Regions from separate parts of the Massilia oculi genome, predicted to be linked through region 2. Evidence: predicted binding sites of a transcription regulator. Region 2 holds the regulator's gene; the other holds the start of a gene.
The links. The regulator LexA, encoded in region 2, represses DNA repair genes until DNA is damaged. The targets are predictions, from matches to a motif close to ACTGTATNNNNATACAGT.
Positions count from the first base shown of each region.

Region 1: a site for LexA is predicted at 3,946-3,963, ahead of recA (recombinase RecA). Genes of this name have one in related genera too.

Region 1 covers NZ_CP029343.1:3,515,695-3,525,942, forward strand. Annotated here, with positions in the region: gene DIR46_RS16060 (sodium:solute symporter family protein) at 1-1,199, opposite strand, end outside; gene DIR46_RS16065 (DUF4212 domain-containing protein) at 1,196-1,531, opposite strand; gene DIR46_RS16070 (sensor histidine kinase) at 1,509-3,092, opposite strand; gene DIR46_RS16075 (response regulator transcription factor) at 3,089-3,823, opposite strand; gene recA (recombinase RecA) at 4,026-5,102, shown strand; gene recX (recombination regulator RecX) at 5,187-5,651, shown strand; gene DIR46_RS16090 (DUF2889 domain-containing protein) at 6,121-6,684, shown strand; gene sucC (ADP-forming succinate--CoA ligase subunit beta) at 6,753-7,922, shown strand; gene sucD (succinate--CoA ligase subunit alpha) at 7,951-8,832, shown strand; gene DIR46_RS16105 (pilin) at 9,135-9,623, shown strand; gene DIR46_RS16110 (S9 family peptidase) at 9,680-10,248, opposite strand, start outside.
Region 2 covers NZ_CP029343.1:4,541,319-4,551,566, forward strand. Annotated here, with positions in the region: gene purF (amidophosphoribosyltransferase) at 1-824, shown strand, start outside; gene DIR46_RS20465 (cystathionine gamma-synthase family protein) at 828-2,069, shown strand; gene DIR46_RS20470 (tetratricopeptide repeat protein) at 2,190-2,906, shown strand; gene lexA (transcriptional repressor LexA) at 3,060-3,701, opposite strand; gene rpsF (30S ribosomal protein S6) at 3,985-4,377, shown strand; gene priB (primosomal replication protein N) at 4,428-4,724, shown strand; gene rpsR (30S ribosomal protein S18) at 4,755-5,045, shown strand; gene rplI (50S ribosomal protein L9) at 5,077-5,529, shown strand; gene DIR46_RS20500 (replicative DNA helicase) at 5,639-7,036, shown strand; gene DIR46_RS20505 (DUF47 domain-containing protein) at 7,128-7,754, shown strand; gene DIR46_RS20510 (inorganic phosphate transporter) at 7,778-8,788, shown strand; gene DIR46_RS20515 (MBL fold metallo-hydrolase) at 8,857-9,747, opposite strand; gene DIR46_RS20520 (RNA polymerase sigma factor) at 9,858-10,248, opposite strand, start outside.

The DNA of each region.
Region 1 (10,248 bases), 1.0 Mb from region 2:
TAGGCCCGCATCAGGATGTGGGGTAGCGCCGCGGTGCCGAACATCAGGCAGAACACCACGGCAAGGAAGTTGTTGCGGCGCTTATCCGATTCTTCTTTGGTGGCGCCGGGGAAGGGCTCGGCGTGCGGCTCGGGCGGCCGGGCCCGCGCCAGATTGGCGTCGCGCCGCTCGCTCCATTGCGAGCGCGCCTCGTCCACCGAGTTCGGATAGGTGGCCAGCGTGCGCTCGGCCTGGCGCACTTCGGTCAGCGAGGCATTGCGCGCACGCGCCGCTGCCAGCTGGCGCTGGGCTTCCAGCTTGCCGGTCTCCCACGATTCGGGCAGCGCATCGACCCGCGCCGCGTATGCGTCGGCCCTGCGGCGAAACTCGGCGCGCACCTGTTCTTCGCGCGGATCCCTGGCCAGTTCGGCCTCGCGCGCGGTCAGCTTGGGCATCAGCGAGCCATAGGCCACCGCGGGGATCGGGTTGTCGGCGTGCTTGGCCGACAGCCACATCGTTGGAATCAGGAAGGCGACCAGCAGGATGATGTACTGCGCCACCTGGGTCCAGGTGATCGCCCGCATCCCGCCCAGGAACGAGCACACCAAAATGCTCGCCAGGCCCAGGAAGATCCCGACCGAGAAATCGACCCCGGTGAAGCGCGAAGCGATCAGGCCGACCGCGTAGATCTGCGCCACCACATAGGTGAACGAGACCAGGATGGTGGCGCCGACCGCCAGCGCGCGCACCGGGCCGCCGCGTCCTCCGGCGCCGCCGCCGTAGCGCGCCGCCAGGAAGTCGGGCACGGTGTACTGGGCAAACTTGCGCAGGTAGGGCGCGATCAGCAGCGCGACCAGCACGAAGCCGCCGGTCCAGCCCATGATGAAGGCCAGGCCATCGAAGCCCTGCAGATAAAGGCCGCCGGCCAGGCTGATGAAGCTGGCCGCCGAGATCCAGTCGGCGGCGGTGGCCATGCCGTTGAACATGGCCGGCACGCGCCGTCCGGCGACGTAGTATTCGGTGACGCTCGAGGTGCGGCAGATCACGCCGATGATCGCGTACAGGGCGATGGTGGCGAACATGAACAGGTGGCCGATCCACAGGCGCGGCATGCCTTCCTGCTCGAGCAGGGCGACGGCGACCAGGAACAGCGCGAAGCAGCCGGTATACCAGAGATAGTAGCGCGCCAGCTTGCTGAAATACGGTGGCTTGCCGCTCATCGTGGCGCATCCCCGGCGCTTGCCGCAGTGTTTGCCGCAGCATTGGCAGCCGCATCGCGGTCCAGCCGGCGCATGCGCCAGGCATAGAAGCCGATGATGGCCAGCGACACCAGCGAGGCGCCTTGCGCCGCCATGTAGAACGACAGCGGCCAGCCGAACACCTCGACGCGCGCCAGCTCGCGCGCGAAGAACACGGTGCCAAAGCCGGTCGCCAGCCACAGCGCCAGCAGCAGGAGGGTCGTCTTGCGGGTGCGTTCCCAGTGCACGGCGTTGGCGGCGCGGCGGCGCGCCGCGTCGTCCTGGTGGGGGTCAAGGGGCGGCGTCGGGTTCATGGAGCGGAGGAGGGAAGGTCAGGCGGAACAGGCTGCCCGGGAAGCGCTTGGACTGGCTGCGCGGGTTGTTGAAGATGTCGATCCGGGCGCCGTGCTGCTGGGCGATCTCGCGCACGATCGCCAGGCCCAGGCCGCTGCCCTGGGTATTGCTGCCCAGGATGCGGTAGAAGCGCTCGAACACGCGTTCGCGCTCGTTGGCGGCGATGCCGGGGCCGGTGTCCTCGACCTCGAGCAGCGCAGGTCCGCCGGCGCCGTCGCGCCGCACGCGCACCGTGACGCTGCCGCCGGCCGGGGTGTAGCGCAGCGCATTGTCGATCAGGTTCGACAGCAGCTCGCGCAGCATCAGCGGCTGGCCGGCGATGACGACCGGGCCTTCGTCGGCGGCCGGCGGCTCGAAGCCGAGGTCGATCTCGCCCGCGAACGAGGCCTGCACCCAGTCTTGCACCGTTTCGCGGGCCAGGCGCGACAGGTCCAGCTCGGCGAAGGCCAGGCCAGCCTGCGGCTGGTTTTCGGCGCGCGCCAGCGCCAGCAGCTGGTTCACCAGGCGCGTGGCCGATTCCGAACTCTTGGCCAGCTGTTCCAGCGAGCGGTGGATCTCGGCCGGGTCGAGCTGGCGCAGGGCCAGTTCGGACTGCATGCGCATGCCGGCCAGCGGGGTCTTCATCTGGTGCGCGGCGTCGGCGATGAAGCGCTTCTGCATCGCCATCGATTCGCCCAGGCGTTCGAGCATGTCGTTGAAGGAGCCGACCAGCGGCGAGATCTCTTCCGGCACCTGGCGCGGATCGATCGGCGACAGGTCGTCCTGGGGCCGCGCGCGGATGCGCTGCTGCAGCTCGGCCAGCGGGGTCAGGCCGCGCGACAGCGCAAACCACACCAGCGCCAGGATCACCGGCAGGATGATGAACTGGGGCAGGATCACGCCCTTGATGATCTCGCCCGCCAGGTGCGCGCGTTTGTCGAGCGTCTCGGCCACCTGCACCAGCGCAAGCGGAGGCGAATGAGGCGGCTCGAGCGGCGGCTGCAGGGAACGCTCGTGCAATGGGTCGAGGTTGACATAAGTGTAGGCGACCCGGATCGGCGTGCCGTGGATGCTGTCGTTGCGGAACTCGACCGCGCCGCTGCGCGCATGCTCGTCGGCCGCGTTGATCCGCGGACGCGGCAGGTCGCGGTCGCCGTCCAGCAGTTCGCCGTCGGGTCCGGCCAGCAGGTAATAGACGCTGTCGACGTCGTCGGCGCGCAGGATGTCGCGACCGGACGGATGCAGCTGGCCGGACGCCTTGCCGCCCACGCTGCGGATCTGCTGGCCCAGCACCGTGACCCGGTCTTCGAGCGCGTCGTCGAAGGGCTGGTTGGCGATCGACTTGGCGACCAGATAGGTGATGGCGATGCTCATCGGCCACAGCAGCAGCAGCGGAGCCAGCATCCAGTCGAGGATCTCGCCGAACAGCGAGTGCCGGATGTTTTCGTCCGGCTCGGGATTCGGCGGGACGTAGGTCGGCTCGGCCGTCGTGGCCGGGGTTTGCTCGGGTCCGGCCGTGAAGCCGGCGTCGCGTTCGTTCACCTGTCGGCGACGGTTGCCGCTGCTGTTCCTGCGGCGCGTTCGGCGGCGGCGCTTGCTGCGGCCTCGGAGTATTTCTCGAGGCAGTAGCCCAGGCCGCGCACGGTGGCGATGCGCACGCCGCCGACTTCGATCTTCTTGCGCAGGCGGTGCACGTAGACCTCGATCGCGTTGTTGGAGACTTCCTCGCCCCATTCGCACAGATGGTCGACCAATTGTTCCTTGGATACCAGGCGGCCGGTGCGCGCCAGCAGCACCTCGAGCAGGCCGAGCTCGCGCGCCGACAGGTCGAGCATCTGGTCGTTGATGTAGGCGCTGCGGCCGACCTGGTCGTAGACCAGCGGGCCGTGGCGCACCACGGTCGGGCCGCCGCCGGCGCCGCGGCGGGTGAGGGCGCGCACCCGCGCCTCGAGTTCGGACAGGGCGAACGGCTTGGCCATGTAGTCGTCGGCGCCCAGGTCGAGGCCTTCCACCCGCTGCTCGACGGAATCGGCGGCGGTGAGGATCAGGACCGGCAGCAGCGAGGCGCGGGCGCGCAGGCGGCGCAGCACTTCGAGCCCCGACATCTTCGGCAGGCCGAGATCGAGGATGAGCAGGTCGAACTCCTGGGTGGAGAGGGCGGTGTCGGCATCCTGGCCGTTCTTGACGTAATCGATGGCGTAGCCGGACTGGCGCAGGGATCGCGTCAGGCCGTCAGCAAGTACGCTATCATCTTCGGCGAGCAGAATTCGCATGGTGGCACCTCGGTTAACGCGTTAGACAAACTCAAGTCCATATTGTGTTTGATTTGTCGCAACAATGCGAGCTTCGCCCCATTGATTGACAAAATGGTTACGTATTAGTGCTTGCAAAAACCACTGGATTTTTATACAGTAGTGGCTATTGAAGTGCGCGTGCGCGCCCACACCTTGCCTACTCCACGATTGAAAGTACACCATGGACGACAAAAAATCCGCATTGAACGCCGCTGAAAAGGGCAAGGCGCTGGCAGCCGCCCTGGCGCAAATCGAAAAGCAGTTCGGCAAGGGCTCGGTCATGCGCATGGACACCAATGCGCCGGTCGAAGAAGTGCAGACTGTTTCCACCGGCTCGCTGGGCCTCGACATCGCCCTGGGCGTCGGCGGCCTGCCGCGCGGCCGTATCGTCGAGATCTACGGCCCTGAATCGTCGGGTAAAACCACCCTGACCCTGCAGACCATCGCCCAGATGCAAAAACTGGGTGGCACCTGCGCCTTCATCGACGCCGAGCACGCGCTCGACGTGACCTATGCCCAAAAACTGGGCATCAACCTGGGCGACCTGCTGATCTCGCAGCCGGATACCGGCGAACAGGCGCTCGAAATCACCGACGCACTGGTGCGTTCGGGCAGCGTCGACCTGGTGGTCATCGACTCGGTGGCGGCACTGACCCCGCGCGCCGAGATCGAAGGCGATATGGGCGACTCGCTGCCTGGCCTGCAGGCGCGCCTGATGTCGCAAGCGCTGCGCAAGCTGACCGGTTCGATCAACCGCACCAACACGCTGGTGATCTTCATTAACCAGATCCGCATGAAGATCGGCGTCATGTTCGGCAGCCCGGAGACCACCACCGGCGGTAACGCACTGAAGTTCTACGCCTCCGTGCGCATGGACATCCGTCGTACCGGTTCGATCAAGTCGGGCGACGAAGTGATCGGTAACGAAACCAAGGTCAAAGTCGTCAAGAACAAGATCGCGCCACCGTTCAAGGAAGCCCACTTCGACATCCTGTACGGAGCGGGCACCTCGCGCGAAGGCGAAATCCTGGACCTGGGCGCCGACAACAAGATCGTCGAGAAGTCGGGCTCGTGGTACAGCTATAACGGCGAGCGCATTGGCCAAGGTAAAGACAACGCCCGCCAGTTCCTGGTGGATCGCCCGGCCCTGGCGCGTGAGATCGAGAACAAGGTCCGCGCCGCCCTGGGCGTACGCGAACTGCCGCCGGTTGCTGCCGGTGGTGAGGACAAGCCGAAGCTGCAGGCAGTTGGTGAGTAATCGCCTGGCGCGGGCGGCGCGGCAGGGTAGCGCCGCGGGTTTCTACCCATTCGCTCGCGCCATGTGGTCGACGATGGTGTCCCCATGCCAGCACCCGTACTGAGTCTCAAGGCGCGCGCGCTGCGCTACCTGTCGCAGCGCGAGCACAGCCGGTTCGAGTTGCGGCGCAAGCTGGCCAAGTATGCCCAGGAAGACGACGACATCGACGCCCTCCTGGATTTTCTTGAAAAGAATAACTGGCTGTCGCAGGAACGTTTCGCCGAATCGCTGATCAACCGCAAGGCCAGCCGCTACGGCAATAGCCGCGTGGTGGCCGAGCTGCAAAGCCATGGCGTTACCGGCGATGCGCTGGTCGAGATCAAGGCCGGGCTGTCCGATAGCGAGACCGCGCGCGCCGTCGAAGTCTGGCAGCGCAAGTTCGGCACGGTCGCTACCGATGCGGCGATGCGGGCCAAGCAGATGCGCTTTCTGTTGCAGCGCGGCTTTTCCCAGCGTGCGGCGCGGGTGGCGATGCAGGGTAGCCCAGCCGACGACGAGTTTTCTGAATAACAGCATTAGGATGGACGGGGCTCCCGTCCGCGCGTTCAACGACAATATGCGTCGTTGCAGTTCCAGGCGCCAGCGTGGAGCGCCATCCCCGATATGCTTAAAAGCATATTCCTCAACGGGCGATGGCGCTGCACGCTGGCGCTTTCCGTCGTCTGCTCATCCATGTGGTGAACCGACGCTATCCCAATTACATATCTTTCATTCACGTTGTGAATGGGATCGTTACTCTCATTAAAGACAGCCGAATAATATAAGCGGCAAACGCGTCGTTATATTGTCTTGAAGTCCCTTCATCTCCTCGTAGTATCCCTTACCGGCCTTTCTTTCTCATGCGCCGCTGTGGACGCTGTGCTAAACTTTGCGGGTTTAAGCAGCGCCGCATGAGCGGTTGTTGTCGCAGAAGCTGCGGCAACGTGCACGAAGCACACCGGCTGCACCACTAACCGCCGTCCCGACGGCACTGGTATTTATGCCTTTGTCACCTCCCGTATCGCGCTCGCTCCGGCATACGCGCGCCATCACAGTCGAAGCGTTCGCGCGCGACGATGGCTTGTGGGACCTCGATGCCAGCATCCGCGATGTGAAGACGCGTACGATTGCGCTTGCTTCCGGCGAACGGCCCGGCGGCACGCCGGTGCACGACCTCAAGCTGCGCGTGACCATAGACCGCGACCTCAACATCGTCGATGCCGAAGCCGCATCCGATGCCGTCCCGTATCCGGGCTATTGCGATACCATCGGCCCTGCCTACAAGAAGTTGATCGGGCTCTCGCTCGTGAACCATTTCCGGTTGCACCTGAAAGACCGCCTATCCGGCGTGCTCGGCTGCACCCATCTCACCGAATTGGCCCAGGTGTTGCCGACCGCAGCCTTGCAAGCCTTTGCTGACGACAATGTCGATGCCCCAGGCGGGCTCGGCGGCTCGTCAACCGACCGTCCATTTGAGCTCGACCGTTGCCATGCCCTGCGCAGCGACGGCCCTGCCGTGGCCAAATACTACCCACGCTGGTCAATCAAGGCCGTCTCGGGTTAGCGTTCGTCGTTTTATTTTTTGTAGTTCAACCGTATTTCTAATTCAGTAATAGAAGAAGGGAAGCCAGCATGAAGATCCATGAGTACCAGGGCAAAGAGATCCTCCGAAAATTCGGGGTGACCGTTCCGCGCGGCATTCCGTGCATGTCGGTGGAAGAGGCTGTCAAGGCAGCTGAAGAACTGGGCGGTCCGGTCTGGGTGGTCAAGGCCCAGATCCACGCTGGCGGCCGCGGCAAGGGCGGTGGCGTCAAGGTCGCCAAGTCGATCGAGCAAGTCAAGGAATACGCTGACCAGATCATGGGCATGCAGCTGGTGACCCACCAGACCGGCCCTGAAGGCCAGAAAGTGCGTCGCCTGATGATCGAAGAAGGCGCCGACATCAAGCAGGAACTGTACGTCTCGCTGGTCACCGACCGCGTCACCCAGAAGGTCGTGCTGATGGCGTCGTCGGAAGGCGGCATGGACATCGAAGAAGTCGCGCACAGCAACCCAGAAAAAATCCACAACGTCGTGATCGACCCGGCCGTCGGCCTGACCGACGCCGACGCCGACAGCATCGCCGCCAAGATCGGCGTGCCGGCTGGCTCGATCGCCGATGCCCGCGCCAACCTGCAAGGCCTGTACAAAGCGTACTGGGAAACCGACGCATCGCTGGCTGAAATCAACCCGCTGATCGTGACCGGCTCGGGCAAGATCATCGCCCTGGACGCGAAATTCAACTTCGACGCCAACGCGCTGTTCCGTCACCCAGAGATCGTCGCCTACCGCGACCTGGACGAAGAAGATCCAGCCGAAGTCGAAGCATCGAAGTTCGACCTGGCCTATATCTCGCTGGACGGCAACATCGGCTGCCTGGTGAACGGCGCCGGCCTGGCCATGGCAACCATGGACACCATCAAGCTGTTCGGCGGCGAGCCTGCCAACTTCCTGGACGTGGGCGGTGGCGCTACGGCCGAGAAAGTGACCGAAGCATTCAAGATCATGCTGAAGAACCCGGAACTGAAGGCCATCCTGGTCAACATCTTCGGCGGCATCATGCGTTGCGACGTCATCGCCGAAGGCGTGATCACCGCATCGAAAGCCGTGTCGCTGCAAGTGCCGCTGGTCGTGCGCATGAAGGGCACCAACGAAGACCTGGGCAAGAAGATGCTGGCTGACTCGGGTCTGCCAATCATCGCCGCAGACACGATGGAAGACGCAGCGAAGTCGGTCGTTGCCGCCGCCGCTGGTAAAGCATAATTCGGCCTAATTCGCTAAGGAAATAAAAATGTCGATTCTGATCAATAAAGACACAAAAGTCATCACCCAGGGCATCACCGGCAAGACCGGCCAATTCCACACCCGCATGTGCCGCGACTACGCGAACGGCAAGGAAGCCTTCGTCGCAGGCGTGAACCCGAAGAAAGCCGGTGAAGATTTCGAAGGCATCCCGATCTACGCATCGGTCAAGGAAGCCAAGGCCGAAACCGGCGCGACCGTGTCGGTCATCTACGTCCCACCAGCAGGCGCAGCCGCCGCTATCTGGGAAGCCGTTGAAGCCGAGCTGGACCTGGCAATCTGCATCACCGAAGGCATCCCTGTCCGCGACATGATGGAAATCAAGGATCGCATGGCCAAAGCCGGTTCCAAGACCCTGCTGCTGGGCCCGAACTGCCCAGGCCTGATCACCCCTGACGAAATCAAGATCGGCATCATGCCGGGCCACATCCACAAGAAGGGCCGTATCGGCGTCGTATCGCGTTCGGGCACCCTGACCTATGAAGCAGTCGGCCAGCTGACCGCACTGGGCCTGGGCCAATCGTCGGCAGTCGGCATCGGCGGCGACCCGATCAACGGTCTGAAGCACATCGACGTGATGCGCATGTTCAACGACGATCCTGACACCGACGCGGTCATCATGATCGGCGAAATCGGCGGTCCGGACGAAGCCAATGCTGCTTACTGGATCAAGGACAATATGAAGAAGCCAGTGGTTGGCTTCATCGCCGGCGTCACCGCGCCTCCAGGCAAGCGCATGGGCCACGCCGGCGCGCTGATCTCGGGCGGCGCAGACACCGCGCAAGCCAAGCTGGAAATCATGGAAGCCTGCGGCATTACCGTCACCAAGAACCCGTCGGAAATGGCGCGTCTGCTGAAGGCGATGCTGTAATCCTGACGATCGCTTGATCGATAGCTAAAACGGGGAGCTTCGGCTCCCCGTTTTGTTTGCGGTTCCATTTTTCGTCATCAACCTTCGTCGCCTGACAAAAATTGACCTACGGCACCGACAAAATTTGTCACCCGAGGCGTCAAATCTTGTCATGGCACAGCGTTTTGTTATCTCTCTATTCATAAAATCGACCGTTTCTTGCTTTTTTTGAGCTGGCACGGCGCTTGCGTATAGGAAACGTAGCAGCTGAGCCGTACAAGTCACGTAGTCCCAACTTTTGAAATACTACCCTGGAGAGAAAAATGAACTTCAAGCAAATGCCAAGTAAAAACGCCCAAGGCGGCTTTACCCTGATCGAACTGATGATCGTCGTTGCGATCATCGGTATTCTGGCTGCCGTAGCGATTCCGCAGTACAGTAATTACACTATCAAGTCAAAAATCGCCGCAGCATTGGGTACTGTCTCGTCCGTGAAGACGTCAGTTGGTGTCTGCATTCAGGAAAACGGCGGTGTCTTGACCGAGTGCGACAGTGGTAGTAACGGTATTCCGGCAGCTGCAGACTTCACGCCTACCAAAGAAGTCGCTGCAGTGGAAGTCGCGGACGGTGTCGTGACCGTAACTCTAGGCACCGGTATTGGCGCAAACATTGACGGTGGCGACATCATCATGACGCCTGTTGCCAACGATGCGGCACTGGTCTGGACTAACACTGTCGGCGCCACTCTGACTAACGAAGTAGCCGTAGAAGCAATTCAGAAGAATAACCCTCCAGCGGCTGAAGCGGATTAATCAAACCTCTCTGGGACCTAAAAGCCGCCTTCTGGCGGCTTTTAGCATTCTCGTGTTTAGCGTGGCTTAAGATACTGATCCAACCACCCCACCACAGTGTGATGCCACTGCACCGAGTTCGCAGGCTTCAACACCCAATGATTCTCATCCGGGAACACCAGCAGCTTGCTCTCGACACCCATGCGCTGCAGCGCGGTAAAGGTCCCCAGCGCCTGCGCCGTCGGAATCCGGAAGTCCAGATCCCCCTGGATCACCAGCATCGGCGTCTTCCACTTGTTCACGTGATGAACCGGATTGAAGCGCTCATGGTTCTCCGGCACTTTGAAGTAAGGCCCGCCGCTCTCCCAATCCGTGAACCACTGTTCCTCGGTCGAGTACGCCATGCCGCGCGTATCGAACACGCCGTCGTGGTTGACGATGCACTTGAACTCATCCGACCAGTTCCCCGCGATCCAGTTCATCATGTAGCCGCCGTACGACGCTCCGAGCGCGCAATCGCGTGAACGATCGAGCCACGGGAATTTCTGCACCGCCGCGTCGTAGCCCTTCTGCAGGTCGACCAGCGGCTTGCCGCCCCAATCGTTGCTGATCGAGTCCGTGAACTTCTGGCCATAGCCGGTCGAGC
Region 2 (10,248 bases):
AAAACAACAAGCTGCACGAGCGCCAGTGCGCCGAGAATCCGTCGCTCAACCCGTGCGCCTTCGAATTCGTCTACTTGGCCCGACCCGATTCCGTGATCGACGGCGCCTCGGTGTACGCCACCCGCCTGCGCATGGGTGAATACCTGGCCGACAAGGTGAGCAAGGAGATCCCGGTCGACGAGATCGACGTGGTGATGCCGATCCCCGATTCCTCGCGTCCGGCCGCGATCCAGCTGGCGATGAAACTGGGCGTCGAGTACCGCGAAGGCTTCATCAAGAACCGCTACATCGGCCGGACGTTCATCATGCCGGGTCAGGGCATGCGCAAGAAATCGGTGCGCCAGAAACTGAACGCCATCAGCTCCGAGTTCAAGGACAAGAACGTGCTGCTGGTCGACGATTCGATCGTGCGCGGCACCACCAGCCGCGAGATCGTGCAGATGGCGCGCGAAGCCGGCGCCCGCAAGGTGTTCTTCGCCTCGGCCGCGCCACCGGTGCTGTACCCGAACGTGTACGGCATCGACATGCCGACCCGCGACGAGCTGATCGCCCACGGCCGCACCGTCGACGAGGTGTGCCGCGAGATCACGGCCGACCGCGTGGTGTACCAGGACGTCGACGCGCTCAAGCGCGCGATCTCGGACGTCAATCCCGAGCTGAAGAACTTCGAGGCCTCGTGCTTCGACGGCGTCTACATCACCGGCGACGTGACGCCCGAGTACCTGGACCGCCAGGAATCGGCGCGCCACAATCCGAAGGCGAAGGACGTCGAGGACAAGGTGCGCACCCAGCTCAACCTGAACCCGCCGGTGGCCGCCGAGTAAACCATGTCGGACAAGCAAAGCTACGGCTTCACCACCACCATCCTGCACAACGATCGCCGCAAGACGATCGAGCACGGTTCGCTGCACAAGCCGGTGCATACCTCGGTCGCCTACGGCTATGCCGACGCACGCCAGCTGGCGTCGGTATTCCAGGGGAGGGAGCCGGGCTTTCGCTACGGCCGCCAGGGCAACCCGACGGTGTCGGCCCTGGAAGACAAGATCAGCAAGATGGAAGACGGCGTCGCCACCCTGTGCTTCGGCACCGGCATGGCGGCGATCGGCGCGCTGTTCCAGGCGCTCCTGAAAGCCGGCGACCACATCGTGTCGTCGAGCTTCCTGTTCGGCAATACCAACAGCCTGTGGCAGACGGTGGCGGGGCAGGGCGTCGACGTCGACTTCGTCGACGCTACCGACGTGGCCCAGGTGGAAGCGGCCTTGCGACCGAACACCCGCCTGGTGTTCGTGGAGACCATCGCCAATCCGCGCACGCAAGTGGCGGACCTGGCCCGCATCGGCGAACTGTGCCGCGCGCGCGGCATCCTGTACGTGGTCGACAACACGATGACCACGCCCTGGCTGTTCCGGCCGAAGCATGTGGGCGCCGGGCTGGTGGTCAATTCGCTGACCAAGTCGATCGGCGGCCACGGCATCGCCTTGGGCGGCGCGCTGACCGACACCGGCCTGTTCGACTGGGCCGCATATCCGAACATCGCCCAGAACTTCAGAAAGCAAGCGCCAGGTGCGCAAGGCATGGCCCAGCTGCGCGCCAAGGCGCTGCGCGACTTCGGCGCCGCGCTGGGGCCGGAAGCGGCGCACCACATCGCGGTCGGCGCCGAGACGCTGGCCCTGCGCATGGAGCGCACCTGCGCCAATGCGCTGGCGCTGGCGACGATGCTGGAGGCCGACGAGCGCGTCGCCGCCGTGCATTATCCGGGCCTGGCCTCGCACCCGCAGCATGCGATCGTCGAGGCGCTGTTCCGCGCCGGCGGCTCGCTGCTGAGCTTCGAGCTGAAGGACGACATCGATCCGTTCGACTATCTCAACCGTCTCAAGCTGGCGATCCCGGCCTCGAACCTGGGCGACAACCGCACCCTGGTGATTCCGGTGGCGCACACGATCTTCTTCGAGATGGGCCCCGAGCGGCGCGCCAGCATGGGGATCGCCGAAGGCTTGATCCGGGTGTCGGTGGGCATCGAGGACACCGATGACCTGGTCGGCGACTTCCGCCAGGCGCTGGATGCGTAAAGCGATGTAAAAGCTGTCATCACAGGGCCGGCGAATGCCGGCCCTGTCGTTTTTGCGGTTGAGCCCAGCCGTAAAACACGGCTATCATGGACTTTTACCAGCCAGCCTTACGGTATGCCCATGAAACGATTCCTGTCCTGCCTGTCCCTTTCGGTCTCTGTCGCGTTCAGTAGCGCCGCATTCGCCGGCGAACTCGAGGATGCCAACGCCCTGTTCGAGAAAAAAGACTATGCGGGCGCGCTCAAGCTTTACACCAAGCTGGCCAATGCCGGCAATCCACAGGCCCAGCAGCAATTGGGCCAGATGTACTGGTATGGCGAGGCCGGCGCGATCGATGAGGCGAAGGCGAAGGAATGGTTTGAAAAGTCGGCCGCCAAGGGCAACAAGGTCGCCGCCGACTCGCTCGTGATCATGCAGCAGCGCATCGATCGCCGCGCCGAGATCGACTACTGGATCAAGGGCTACGATGGCGCCGACCTGCAGTCGGGCGAGTACCGCTGCCCGTCGCCGCGTATTCCGGCGGTGTCGAAGATCAATGAAGAGATCGAGCGCGTGAACAAGGCCGTGACCGGCTGGCAGGATTGCTACAACAAGATGGTGACCAACCTCAACGAACAGTCGCCGCTGACCAGGCGCATCCCGCCCGACATCGCCAAGCTGATGAACAAGCAGGAAACCGAGGCCTCGACCGCCTATCTGGAGCGGGTGCGCCAGAACATCGCCGAGGGAGCGAAAGTCAATTCGAAGATGGTATTGGCCGATTTCGCCGCATGGCGCAGCGCGACCGAAGCGTTTGTCGACCAGCATAATGCGGTGGTCAACAAGGCCAAGCAGTAAGGCGACATCTGCTGGAAGATACGTCGTTCCCGCGCAGGCGGGAACCTGAGTTGCTCGCGTTAACGCTGCGTCAGATCGTCTTGGCAGCGCTGAGGACTTGGGTCCCCGCCTTCGCGGGGATGACATGGTAGTGGTGCTAAGTTCTACAGAGGATCAATTCCAGCTGCGCATCAGCCCGACCGCCAGGCCCTCGAGCGCGAACTCTTCGTCGGGCGTGACTTCGATGACCTTGAAGTCGGGGTTCTCGGGCAGCAGTTCGACCAGGTCGCCCGTCTTGCGGTAGCGCTTGACGGTGACTTCCTCGCCCAGGCGGGCGACGACGATCTGGCCGTTCTTGGCGCTGTCGATCTTCTTGACCGCCAAAAAGTCGCCATCCATGATGCCGGCGTCGCGCATCGACCAGCCTTTTACCTTGAGCAAAAAGTCGGGCCGCGCCGCGAACATCGCGGTGTCGACGTTATAGGTGGCTTCGACGTGTTCCTGGGCCAGGATCGGATTGCCGGCGGCGACGCGGCCGACCAGCGGCAGCGACATCATCGACGGTGGCATCATCGGCAACTGCGGCGGAATCTGCTCGACGCTGGCGCCGACCAGGCGGATGCCGCGCGAGGTGCCCGGCGAAATCTCGATCGCGCCCTTGCGCGCCAGGGCTTGCAGGTGTTCTTCGGCCGCATTGGCCGAGCGGAAGCCCAGTTCGGCCGCGATTTCGGCCCGGGTCGGAGGGAAACCCGTGTTCTCGATCGCTTCCTTGATCAGGTTGAGGATCTGTTCTTGCCTTGCAGTGAGCTTGAGCATAAATGTCTTGCGAAACGGGTTGGTAGAGATAGACTGTATTTTTGTACAGTATTCTGCTATACGCAAGGGCTATACACGAAAAAGCGCGAAAAAAGCGCGCGTATCGCAAAAAATACGCTTTTCGCAAGCGTAAATGTCGAGTGAGCCAGGCGCCTGGGTGAGCCTCTTGACAGCCAAGTTCCCTTTTTACCCATTTCACGCTATACTAGCTGGCTGTTCCCTTCCCACACTCGTCTTGACGCCGAGGTGGGCATTTATGTAAAACGTCCTCAAGGAGTAATGCATGCGTCATTATGAAATCGTTTTTATCGTCCATCCGGACCAGAGCGAGCAAGTCCCGGCGATGATCGAGCGTTACAAGACCACGGTGACCAGCCGCGGCGGTAACATCCATCGCGTGGAAGACTGGGGCCGCCGCCAGATGGCTTACCAGATCCAGAAGCTGCCAAAAGCGCACTACATCTGCCTGAACATCGAATGCGACAACGAGACCCTGGTCGAGCTGGAAACCGCATTCAAGTTCAATGATGCCGTTCTGCGTCATCTGACCGTCAAGATGAAGAAAGCAGAAACCGCACCGTCGCCGATGATGAAATCGGTGCAGCGCGAAGATGCAGCCAAGAGCCACCGTGCAGAAGCAGCCGCTCCTGCAGCTGCCCCGGCCGCCGCTGCCTAAGATTTTTTCCAGGAATTCGTAGACACCGTAGCAGAAGAACCGGGTAGAAGTTGGGCGAAAATCAGCTCCAGCTCGTGGCGACCATCGCCGAGCGTGACGTACTGCGCTACACCCCGGCCGGCGTGCCGATCGTTTCAGCCGTCCTGATGCACAGTTCGCATCAGCGGGAGGCGGGGATCGATCGCCTGGTCGAGTTCGAAGTCCCCGCGTTCGCCGCGGGCGAGATTTCGGGCAGGTTCGGCAGTGCCGAGCTCGGCGCCAGCTACCGCTTCAACGGATTCCTTGCACGAAAAAATCGCAACAGCAAAGCCCTGGTGTTTCACATCATTGATTTCAGTGCCGCCTAGTTCGGCAATTTAGATATACAGGAGCCTCAAATGGCATTCGGTAAAAAGTTCGACAAAAACAAAGCTAAAGAAAAACTCAAGCGCAAACAGCAGAACCCGCTGTTCAAGCGCAAGAAGTTCTGCCGCTTCACCGCCGCTGGCGTTGAGCAGGTTGACTACAAAGACGTCGACACCCTGAAGGACTTCGTCCAGGAAAACGGCAAGATCATGCCAGCACGTCTGACCGGCACCAAGGCGCACTACCAGCGTCAGGTCGACACCGCCATCAAGCGCGCCCGCTACCTGGCGCTGCTGCCGTACACCGACCTGCACCACGGTTAATCGGTTACGTCAGCTATCCTGGAGATAAAACATGCAAATCATTCTGTTGGAAAAAGTCATCAACGTCGGCAACCTGGGCGACGTCGTCAAAGTCAAGGACGGTTACGCACGTAACTTCCTGATCCCACAAAAGATGGCCCGCCGCGCTACCGCCGGCGCCGTCGCCGAGTTCGAAGCCAAGCGCGCCGAACTGGAAAAAGCAGCCGCCGAGAAACTGGCAGCCGCCCAAGCCCAAGGCGACAAGCTGAGCGGCCTGACCGTCACCATCGGCCAGAAGGCCGGCGTCGACGGCCGTCTGTTCGGTTCGGTCACCAACGCCGACATCGCTGAAGCGCTGACCAAGCAAGGCTTCCCGGTCGAAAAAGCTGCCGTTCGCCTGCCGACCGGCCCGCTGAAGACCACCGGCGAATTCCCGGTTGCAGTCGCCCTGCACACCGACGTCGTGTCGGAAATCACCATCGCTGTCGTGGGCGAAGCTGCCTGAGCGAATGCTGAACTGAAGTAAAAGCAGTGCACAAAAAAGCCGGGTTCTCCCGGCTTTTTTGCTTTTGAAACTCACCAATTATGACAGCCGTGTGACAGGAGAAGGTATAATGCCGCCCATGAACGCAGCACCCTCAGACCCGCAGATCGAAGCCCTGCGCATCCCCCCGCATTCCATCGAAGCAGAGCAGTCCGTCATCGGCGGCCTGCTGCGCGATAACGCCGCCTGGGACCGCATCGCCGACTTCATGCACGCGGAAGACTTCTACCGTTACGATCACCGCATCATCTTCGAACAGATGGTCCGCCTGATCAATGCCGGCAAGCCGGCCGACGTGATCACGGTCTATGAAGCCTGCAACCAGCTCGGCAAGGCCGAGGAAGTGGGTGGCCTGCAATACCTGAACGCCATGGCGCAGAACACGCCGTCGGCGGCCAACATCCGCCGCTACGCCGAGATCGTGCGCGACCGCGGCATCCTGCGCCAGCTGATCACCGTCGCCGACGAGATTTCCGGCAATGCCTTCAATCCGCAGGGCAAGGAAGTCAAGCAGATGCTCGACGAGGCCGAGTCGCGGATCTTCGCCATCGCCGAGCAGGGCGCCCGCGGCGCCCAGGGCTGGCTGGCGGTGCAGCCGCTGCTGACCCAGGTGGTCGAGCGCATCGACGAACTGTACTCGCGCGAGAACCAGGGCGAGATCACCGGCGTGCCGACCGGCTTCATCGACCTCGACCGCATGACGTCCGGCCTGCAGCCGGGCGACCTCGTCATCGTCGCCGGCCGTCCGTCGATGGGCAAGACCGCGTTCTCGGTGAATATCGGCGAGAACGTCGCGATCGAGGCCGGCCTGCCGGTCGCCGTGTTCTCGATGGAGATGGGCGGCGCCCAGCTGGCCATGCGTATGCTCGGCTCGGTCGGCCAGCTCGACCAGCACCGCCTGCGTACCGGCCGCCTGAACGACGAGGACTGGCCGCGCCTGACGCACGCCATCCAGAAGATGAACGACGCCCAGCTGTACATCGACGAAACGCCCGCCCTGAACCCGATCGAGATGCGCGCGCGGGCACGACGCCTGGCGCGCCAGTGCGGCAAGCTCGGGCTGATCATCGTCGACTACCTGCAGCTGATGCAGGGTTCCAAGCCGGGCGACAACCGCGCGTCCGAGATCTCCGAGATCTCGCGCTCGCTGAAAGGCCTGGCGAAAGAGCTGCAGTGCCCCGTGATCGCGCTGTCGCAGCTGAACCGCTCGCTGGAACAACGCCCCAACAAGCGTCCCGTGATGTCCGACTTGCGCGAATCCGGCGCTATCGAACAGGATGCGGACGTGATCATCTTCCTGTACCGCGACGAAGTCTACAACCCGGATTCGCCCGACAAGGGCACCGCCGAGATCATCATCGGCAAGCAGCGTAACGGTCCGATCGGCGCGATTCGCCTCACCTGGATCGGCCAGTACACCAAGTTTGGCAACTACAGCGGTAACCTCGCCGTCTATCAGGGCGACTAAGCCGCATACCGCGGCCCGCCTCACGCCGCACACCATGCCGTCGCTTTTCCCGGAGCGGCGGCAATCCCGAGAGAAAAACGGAGAAGAAACAATGTTTGGACGCTTTTTGCCTAAAGAAGGCAATTTCTTTGAACTGTTCAACCAGCACGCCGCCTTGTGCGTGAAGGGTGCCCATGAAATGGTCGGCCTGATGACCAATTTCGACGATCTGGAAACCCGCACCCATGCGGTCGAAACGATCGAAAAGCAGGCCGACAAGATCACCTACGCCACGGTCGACCTGCTGCACAAGACCTTCATCACTCCGCTCGACCGCGACGACATCCACAAGCTGATCACGCGCATGGACGACATCCTGGACATGATGGAAGACGCGGCCCAGACCGTGTCGCTGTATGACCTGCATGCGGTCACGCCGGAGGCGAAACGCCTGGCCGAGCTGTGCCTGTCGTGCTGCCTGAAGGTGCAGGAAGCGGTCTCGATGCTGCACGATATGGACAACGCGCCGAAGATCGTCGCCATCTGCGAAGAAATCGACCGCTTCGAATCGGATGCCGACCACGTGATGCGCGCCGCCATGTCCAAGCTGTTCCGCGACGAACCGGACGTGCGCAACCTGATCAAGATGAAGGCGATCTACGAGATCCTGGAAACCGTTACCGACCGCTGCGAAGACGTGGCCAACATCATCGAAGGCATCATCGTCGAGAACGCGTAAGCGCCTTCGAACCGGTAACGATTATGGAAACTCTACATATCAGCATTTACGTGCTGGGCATGCTGGTCGTCCTCGCGCTGATCTTCGACTTCATGAACGGCTTCCACGACTCGGCGAACTCGATCGCCACCGTCGTGTCGACCGGCGTCCTGAAGCCGCAGCACGCGGTGGCGATGGCCGCCTTCTTCAACTTCATCGCGATCTTCGTGGTCAACATGAAGGTGGCCCAGACCATCGGCAAGGGGACCATCGACCCGCAGATCGTCGACCACTACGTCATCTTCGGCGCGCTGGTGGGGGCGATCTCCTGGAACCTGATCACCTGGTACTACGGCATCCCGTCCTCGTCCTCGCACGCCCTGATCGGCGGCCTGGTGGGCGCGGCGGTGGCCAAGGCCGGCACCGGCTCCCTGATCTCCGGCGGCTTGCTCAAGACCGTCGCCTTCATCGTGGTGGCGCCGCTGCTGGGCTTCGCGCTGGGGTCGATCATCATGCTGATCGTGGCCTGGGTGTTCGTCAAGGCGACGCCGCGCAAGGTCGACGGGCTGTTCCGCAAGCTGCAGCTGCTGTCGGCCGCAGCCTATTCGCTGGGCCACGGCGGCAACGATGCGCAGAAAACCATGGGCATCATCTGGATGCTCCTGATCGCGGCAGGCTACGTCAGCGCCAACGACGCGCATCCACCGGCGTGGGTCATCATCTCGTGCTACGCCGCGATCGCCTTCGGTACGCTGTTCGGCGGCTGGCGCATCGTCAAGACCATGGGCCAGAAGATCACCAAGCTCAAGCCCGTGGGCGGCTTCTGCGCCGAGACCGGCGGCGCCATGACCCTGCTGATGTCGAGCGCGTTCGGCATCCCGGTGTCGACCACCCACACCATCACCGGCGCCATCGTCGGCGTGGGCGCCGCGCAAAAGGCCTCGGCCGTGCGCTGGGGCGTGGCCGGCAACATCGTGTGGGCGTGGGTCTTCACCATCCCGGCGTCGGCGTTCATCGCGGCGGTGGCATGGTGGGTTGGGACCCTGATCCTGTAAGCAGCGCGGGATCGCACAAAGCAAAAGCGGAGCCGGTGGCTCCGCTTTTGCTTTGTGCCTTGTGCTGCCTACCCGAGATCGACTTCCAGCCCTTCCCAGGCCAGGAATACCCGCAAATTCGCCAGCCGCTCTGCATAGCGCGCCATCACTCCGGCGAATACCGCTTCCAGTTCATCGTCCCCGCGCGTCGGTTCGTGGTGGGTGCAATACAGTGTCTTCGCGCCCACGCGCAGCGCCATCTCGAGCGCGCCGTCGAAGGTGCCGTGGCCCCAGCCCCGCTTGGACGGGTATTCCTCGCGCGTATACGAGCAGTCGACGATCAGGGCGTCCACGCCGCGCATGACGGCGTCCATGCGGCGCTCGCGCTCGCGCAGATGTTCCTCGCAGGCGGCATGTTCGTCGCTTGCGTCCGGGTGCGGGTTGGGCCATGGCTCGTGGTCGCCGGTGAAGAACAGCGACTTGCCGTTGCAGTCGATGCGGTAGCCGAGGTTGAGCACCGGGTGGTTCATGGCCACGTTCGACACCACCGCGTCTTCCACCGCGATCGGCGTTTCGATGTCGAGCGTGCGGTAGTCGAGGGTGGCGCTCATCTCGGCCTCGCCGACCGGGAAATAACTGTTCTGCAGCTGCACGTTCATCACGTGCTCGATGCCGTGGCCCGTGGTTTGGTCGAGGGCGCCGTGCAGGCGCACCCGGTTGCCCTTGACGAACAGCGGCGCGAAGAAGGGCAGGCCGTGGATGTGGTCCCAGTGGCTGTGCGTGATGAAGATATTGGCCGCCACCGGCCCCTGCTGGACCAAGTGCTGGGCCAGCGGAAACAGCCCGGTGCCGCCGTCCAGGACCAGGAGGGCGCCGGCGTCGGTGCGCACCTCGATGCAGGTGGTGTTGCCGCCGTAGCGCGCGGTGCGCGGACCCGGCGAAGGGATCGATCCTCGTACTCCCCAGAACCGGAATTTCATTGCACGCCTCCCGTCACGAATCGTTTGCTTATTATTCTATACAGCCTCGATCATAGCGGTATGTATCCATCCGGCATAGTCATCAATTAACGCCAGGTATTTGCGCAGGCTCATGCGTCCGCCGCGTCGCGCGTCCGCGCCAGCAGCAATTCGCGCTCGGCGGCGTTGGCGGTGAGCGTGGCGGCGCGCGCGAATTCGGCGCGGGCTTCGGGCCGGCGGCCGAGCTTGAACAGCAGGTCGCCGCGCACGCTCGGCAGCCAGTGATAGCCGTCCAGCCGGCCGTCGGCGAGCAGCCGGTCGGCCAGCGCCAGGCCGGCCTCGGGGCCGTCGGCCATGCCCACCGCCACCGCGCGGTTGAGCTCGACGACCGGAGAGGGTTGGACCGCGGCCAGTTCGCCGTAGAGGTCGGCAATGCGGCGCCAGTCGGTCAGTTCGGCGCGGTGGGCGCGCGCGTGGCAGGCGGCGATCTCGGCTTGCAGCAGGTAGGGACCGCGTGGGCCG